One region of the Variovorax sp. MPBD4-3 genome, then DNA from elsewhere that is predicted to be linked to it. Evidence: riboswitches for the same ligand, from Rfam matches in the RefSeq annotation. Region 1 holds a riboswitch; the other holds the start of a gene.

The links. Region 1 has a riboswitch for cobalamin ahead of AC1RVW_RS03220 (TonB-dependent receptor). Riboswitches for the same ligand answer to the same signal wherever they lie in the genome.
Region 2: it holds a riboswitch for cobalamin, as region 1 does, so the genes downstream of both, AC1RVW_RS18400 (TonB-dependent receptor domain-containing protein) here and AC1RVW_RS03220 (TonB-dependent receptor) in region 1, are expected to answer to the same signal.

The regions. Positions count from the first base shown of each region.
Region 1 is NZ_JBXASW010000004.1:23,656-27,052, reverse strand. It holds gene AC1RVW_RS03220 (TonB-dependent receptor) at 1-1,651, opposite strand, end outside; cobalamin riboswitch at 1,786-2,055, opposite strand; gene AC1RVW_RS03215 (hypothetical protein) at 2,095-2,322, opposite strand; gene AC1RVW_RS03210 (hypothetical protein) at 2,460-2,864, shown strand; gene AC1RVW_RS03205 (cation:proton antiporter domain-containing protein) at 2,870-3,397, opposite strand, start outside.
Region 2 is NZ_JBXASW010000031.1:56,539-59,935, reverse strand. It holds gene AC1RVW_RS18400 (TonB-dependent receptor domain-containing protein) at 1-1,777, opposite strand, end outside; cobalamin riboswitch at 1,875-2,139, opposite strand; gene AC1RVW_RS18395 (ClcB-like voltage-gated chloride channel protein) at 2,192-3,397, shown strand, end outside.

The DNA.
Region 1 (3,397 bases):
CGATGCGGTAGGCCGCCACGGTCCAGGCGCCGCGGTTGTCGGCGAACTGGCGCTTGTAGCCGACCTCGACCTGCCGGCCGGTGCTGAGCTCGAACGGCACCTGCGTGGCCGAGGTGCTGATGAGCGAGGTCAGCGGATCGGCCGCGCGCGCCACCTGCGCATAGAAAGACTGCGACGCATCGGGCGCATACACCACGCCCAGGCGGCCGGTGGCGTACTCGAAGGTCTTGCCCAGATTGTTGGCCGCGTTCTGCAGGTCGGCGCGGGCGATCTTCGCGTGGTCCCAGCGCAGGCTGCCCACCACCGACCATTGGTCGTCGAAGGCCAGCTTGTCTTCGGTGAAGAAGGCGTAGGTGTCGGTCCTGGTCCGGTAGCGAGGCGTGTAGGCCACGGGCGAGACGTAGTAGCCCGGGTTGAAGACGAAGGGGTCCACCACCGATCGCCCGCCGTAGGGCGAATCGTTGGTGTGCTGGAAGTCGATGCGGTTCACGTCGAAGCCCACCAGCACCTGGTTGGCCAGGCCGAACAGGCCGTGCTTGAAGGTGGCGTCGGTGCGGTTGCCGATCTGCTCCTGGTCGTGGCCGATTTCCAGGTAGTCGCCGCGCGTCACGCGGCGCGTGGTGGCGCTGTAGGTGTAGGTCTCGCTGTTGCGCCAGTGGCGCTTGCTCTCCAGCCGGTAGAGCTGGTTGCGCACGGTGACCGAATCGTTCGGCGTCCACTGGGCGTCGAGGCGGGTCCACTTGTCGCGGTACTTGATCTCGGAATCGTCGAGGTTGTAGTTCTGGCGCAGCGTCTGGCTGCTCAGGCGGCCGTCGATCAGCGGCACGCCGTAGTAGCGCTGCGGCGACTGCCGGCCCTCGTCGTGCGAGAGCGTGAACTGCAGTTGCGGCGACACGTCGAGCCGCACCGCCGCGCCCACGGCCAGGCTCTCGGCCTGGCCGCGCTGCATGAAGCCGTCGGTCTGGCGGTGGCTGATGTCGAAGCGGTAGGAGAGCCTGTCATCGATCGCGCCGCCGCTGCCGAAAGCCACCTGGCGGGTGGCGTCGGAGCCTACGGTGAGCAGCGCCTGGTTCTGGATCGGCCCGCGCGTGGGCTTCCTGGGCACCACGTTGATCGCGCCGCCGATGGCGCCTTCGCCGTACATCACCGAGGCCGCGCCGCGCAGTATCTCGATGCGGTCGACCGACCAGGTGTCGAACGGGAAGGTGACGGTGCCCGCGCCCGCGTACAGCCGCGTGCCGTCGAACAGCTGCATCACCGAGCCGTGGCCCAGGAAGCCGCGCGCCGCCATCGCGGTGCCGCCGTTGCCGGGGCCGGGCGAACCGGTGATGCCGGTGGCGCGGGTGGCGGCATCGATCACCGAGACGTCGCCGCGTGCGCGGATGGTGTCGCCGTCCAGCACCTCGATGCTGGCCGGCGTTTCAAGTGGCGTCAGGCCCAAGCGGCTGCCGGTCTGCGTGGTCTCGTCGATGGCGAGCCGGGTGTGGCGGTCGGCCTCGACCTGCACCGGCGCCAGGCTCTGGCTGCCGTCGGCCTGCGCGAGGGCAGCGGCAGGCCCGAGGGCGAGCCCCAGCCCCAGTGAAATACCCGAAAGCCGCACGCGTTGCGGCGCGCCCGTGCGATCGCGCGATGGCGATGCCTGTCGGCTCATGTGATCTCTCCTCCGGCCCGCGTCCCCGCAGGCTCCTCTGTCCGAAAAAGGACGAGGCGGGAGAAGCGGAGGGGCGATGACGGTCCAGGCGCGAGCGCGGAGGCGGCAGGCCCGGACACGCACTCCCGCAGCGTCCGAAGGCGGTTTCCAAGGCCGGTATCCGGGCTTGCGGAGCGCTCCGACGCGCGAAATGCGCATCGGAGCAGAAAGCCTCGCCTTCCCACGCCGAAGCGCAGTGGCCGCCGGCCTCTTCAAGGAGGCGCAGGCTTGAGGGTTCCCGATCCGCTGACCGTTGCGGGGGCAGCGCAGGAATGACCGGGTCGGCTATGACCCGGCGCACCTGCTTCCCGTTTAACCCCGGCGCCATGGCATGGCGGGCGGGGCACCTTCGAACCGTGTTGACTGGTTTGATTCGTGAGAATTAACAAACCAGAACCGCGAAATTATAAGTAGCCGCTATTGCCGTCGGGTCCGAACAGGCGCCGCATCACCGCCACGCCGGCCACCAAGGCGTTCGAGTAGCTGGCGTAGGGCTCGAGCGCCGCTTCCAGCGGCTCGTAGAAGTGGGAGGCGTCTCCGGGCTCTCCGGCGACCGCTTCCATCAGCACCCAGTAGAACTCCCCTTTTTCCAGCTCATGGACAGTGAGCGCGATGTTTCTCTGTGTGTGCATGGAATGGATTGGGCAGTGCTTATTGGTGAATGGGTGGAGGCCAAGGCCGGTTGACAGCTTCCGGGCTTCTCCTACAGAGGGGATTCCCCGTGCAGCCTATGTTTTTATGTTTTGCACATGCACAAGCAGGAGACAGCATGAAGAACTTCACTCTCGAACCCGGCATGCGGGCGACCATCGGCGGAGCCTTCTATCCGACCGGCTACTCGATGGTCATGTTTCCGGACGCGGAAGATGCCCAGCGCGTCGGCCGCGGCCTGATCGAGCAAGGCACCAGCGGCGACGACGTCTACCTGCTTCCCGCGCAAACCGTGCTCTCCCAGATCACGCCCACCGTGGAGACTGCCGACGACCCCTTGCCCTCCGCCGGCACCGAAGGCGCGACCGTGCGCGCATACACGAAGCTGGCGCGCGAAGGCCACACGGCGCTGCTGGTGAAGACCGAGGACAGCGAAGCGGCCGAGCAGCTCATGGTGCTGGTGCGCACCGTGCCCTACTCCATCGCGCAGCGCTACCGCACGCTGGTGATCGAAGACCTTTGAGTTCGTCAGGCCGGGGCCGCCATCGACACGGCCCGCTGGACCACGTCGCGCGCCATGGCCTGCGCGAGTTCCTGCTCTCCCAGGAACACGGTCACGGCCGCCTCGCGCGTGAGCAGCGCGGCTTCCTGTTCGTTGTGGCTGCGGATCACGGTCTGGATGGTCGGGTTGAGCGTGCGCGCCGTCTCGATCATCTGGCGCACGTTCATGGCGTCGGGCGTGGCAACCACCAGCACGCGGGCGCGGGCCACGTGCGCCTGGATCAGCACCGCCGGATCGGCGGCATCGCCCCACACGGCCGGCGTGCCGGCTTCGCGCAGCTTTTCGACCAGTTCGCGGTTCTGCTCGGCGACCACGTAGGGAATGTCGTTGGCGTCGAGTTCCGCCGCAATGCGGCGACCGACGCGGCCATAGCCCACCAGCACCACCTGCCGCGACAGGTACTTGGCCTCGGTGGTCATGGGCAGTTCGGCCAGCGGGTCGTCGCGCGACTCGAGCCCGCGCGCGAACGACGAGTGCGCGTGCAGCCATTTCTG
Region 2 (3,397 bases), on a different contig from region 1:
ACAGGTTCAGCACGGTGTAGCCGCCGAGCTTGACGCTGTTGGCGGCGTCGTCGTAGCGGCGGCTCGAGGTCTGCACCTCGGCGCCCAGCGTCCAGCCGGCGACGCGCCAGTCGGCACCGAAGGTGGCGTGGCGCTGCGCGCGGCGAGCCAGCAGGTTGTGCGTGCCGAGGTCGCGCGGGTCCTGGAAGTCGAGCGAGGTGCGCAGCGTGACGTCGCCGATGCGGTGGCCGCCCGACAGCGTGACGCCCTGGTAGCGGGCGCGCGCCGTGTTCCTGTAGCAGCCGAAGGAGGAGGCGCAGCCCTTGGCGGTGCCGTCGAAGCTGATCAGGTTGCGCACCTGGTTGTTGTAGACCACGATGCCGGCGTGCGAGGCGCCTTCGGTGTACTGCAGGCCCAGTTCGACGTTGCGGCTGGATTCGGGTTGCAGCGTGGCCAGGCCGTATTCGCTGAAGCGCTGGTAGAGCGTGGGCACGCGGAAGGCGGTGCCGGCCGAGGCCGTGAAGCGCAGCGACGGCGTGATGGCATAGCCGTAGGCGGCGCTGCCGGTGGTCTTGCCGCCGAATTCGCTGTCGCGGTCGTGGCGCACATGCAGCTGCAGCGAGTGCGGGCCCTGCACGAAGCCGTAGCCCAGCGACAGCGCGTCCTGCGCGCGGTCGCGCGACAGCAGCTTCGAGCTGGTGGTGGGCGCGTTGTCGAGTGCGTCTTCGCGGCGCTCGAGGGTGGCCGTCACCAGGTGCGGGCCGAAGCGGAATTCGTTCTGGAACAGGTAGCCGCGCAGGTGGGTTTCAGTTCGGTAGAACGAAGGCTGCGTCTTGTAGACCGATTGCGAATCGGTGATCTGCACGCGGGTGCTGTACACATCGTTCCACTTGGCCGACCAGGTGAGGCCGGCGGTGCGCAGCGTGTTGTTCGCGATGTCGTTGGCGAACAGGAACGGCAGCTTGGTCTTGTACGACACGGTGGCGTCGTAGCCGGCCTTGATGTCGCTCGCGAGCAGCGTGGCGTCGATGCGCTGGTCGGGGGTGATCTGGAAGCCCAGTTTCACGTTGCCCGAGGTGCTGTTGTAGCCGTCGCGATCGGGGCTGGTGAAGCCGTCCTTGACCACGTTGCGCTTGACCACCGGCTGCACGTTGTAGCCCTTGCTCTCTTCATGTTCGACACCGAAGGAGTAGTCGAACAGGCCTGACTTTCCGCTCACGCCGCCTTCGATCTTGCGCAGGCCGTAGCTGCCGAAGCCGATGCCCGCGTAGGGCGAGACGCCCTCTTCGCCGCGCTTGGTGAAGAGCTGGATCACGCCGCCGACGGCATCCGAGCCATACACCGCGGCGGCCGGGCCGCGCAGCACTTCGATGCGGTCGATCTGCGACAGCGGAATGCCTTCCCAGCCGGCGCCGCCGGTCGACTGCGAGTCGATGCGCACGCCGTCGAGGTAGACGGCCGTGAAGCGCGTTTCCGCGCCGCGGATGTACAGGCTGGTGGTGTTGCCGATGCCGCCGGTGCGCGAGATCTCGATGCCGGGCAGGCGCGCCAGCACGTCGGCCACGCCGGTGGCGCCGCTGCGCTCGATGGTCTGGCGGTCGATGATCGACACGTCGCCCACCAGGTCCGACAGTGCCTGCGGCGTGCGGTTGGCCGTGACCACCGTCTCGCCGAGGGTGGGCGCTTCTTGCGCATGGGCCGGGCCGCCGAAGGCGGATGCCAGCGCCAGCGGCAGGCAGGCGAAGCGGAGACGGCGCGCGGGAGCGCGGCCACGGAAAACGGAAGCGTGGGAAATCATGAAATGTGCCGAACGAACGTCAATGCCCCGTGCCGGCTTCCCCGCCGGCACCTGGGCGCAATGGCTGCCTCGCGCACGGATTCTTTTTTCCGTGCATGCGGCAGCCGCCTTGTTGGCCGGTATCCGGGCTGGCAGAACACCCCTCGCCGCCTTCCCAGGCACCTGTTTCAGGGTGCCCAGTGGCTGTGTGGAGAGGGGTGACGCCTTGCGGCGTCGTCTGCTTGACCGTTGCGGGGGCAGCGCAGGCGGCTTGGGCCGGGCCCGGTACGCGCTCGAGGGCGTTCGGGGGACCTTCACTCCTGCTTCCCGTTGAACCGCGGCGCGTGAACCACGCCGCAGGCACCAACGGCCGGGATTTTAGGCCCTGTCCGACACGATTTAAGCCGAAAGTTGCGCACCGCTAACATCGAAGCAATGCGCCCGGCCTCGGTTTTCCTGAATATTCGTTCCGCGCTGCAGCGGCTTTTCGGCGTTTCGGGCTGGCAGTCGATGCTGCTCTGGTCCATTGCCGCGGGCCTGCTCGGCACGCTGGCGACCGAACTTTTCCGCGCGGCGCTCTACGGCTTCGAGCATCTGGTGCTGGGCCCCGGCGAAGGGCTGGTGGCCATGGCCAGGCACCTGCCGTGGTGGGCGCGCGTGGCCTGCCCCACGCTCGGCGGGCTGGTGGCGGGCCTGCTGCTGGTGCTTGCCAAGCGCGTGGCGGAGCGAAGCGCCACCTCCGACTACATGGAAGCGATCGTGCTCGGCGACGGACGCATCCCGGTCGCGCAGACGCTGGTGCGCAGCGCGTCGTCGCTGGTGAGCATCGGCACCGGCGGCTCCATAGGGCGCGAAGGCTCGATGGTGCAGCTCGCGGCGCTGGCGGCCTCGCAACTGGGGCGGCTGCTGCGCTTTCCGGCGGAACGGCTGCGGCTGCTGGTGGCCTGCGGCGCCGCCGCCGGCCTCACGGCCGCCTACAACGCACCCATCGCTGGCGCCTTCTTCGTCGCCGAGATCGTGCTGGGCTCGATCGCGATGGAAAGCGTGGGGCCGATCATCATCGCGTCGGTGGTGGCGAACGTCGCGATGCGCGCGCTGCCGGGCTATCAGCCGCCTTACAAGATGCCGCCGTTCCCCGAGATCCACGGCGCGGAGGTGGTGCTGTTCTGCGTGCTCGGCGTGCTGCTGGGCTTTGCGGCGGTCGCATTCCTGCGCGCTTTGCAGGGCAGCCGCGCGCTGTTCGCCAGGCTGCCGCTCGCGCTGCCGTGGCGGCTGGCGCTGGGCGGGCTGCTGATGGGCGCCATTTCCGTACCGATGCCCGAGGTCTGGGGCAACGGCTACAGCGTGGTCAACGCGGTGCTGCACACGCCGTGGCCCTGGACGCTGATCGCGATGGTGCTGGTCGCCAAGGCGGCCGCGACCATGGCCACCGCGGGATCGGGCGCCGTGGGCGGCGTGTTCACGCCGGCGCTGTTCTTCGGCTGCATGATCGGCGCGCTGTTCGGGCTGGCGGTGCAGGCGCTGTGGCCGGCTTCCAGCTCCGCGCCTTTCGCCTATGCCATCGTCGGCATGGGCGCCTTCCTGGCGGGCGCGACGCAGGCGCCGCTGATGGCGATATTGATGATCTTCGAGATGACGCTG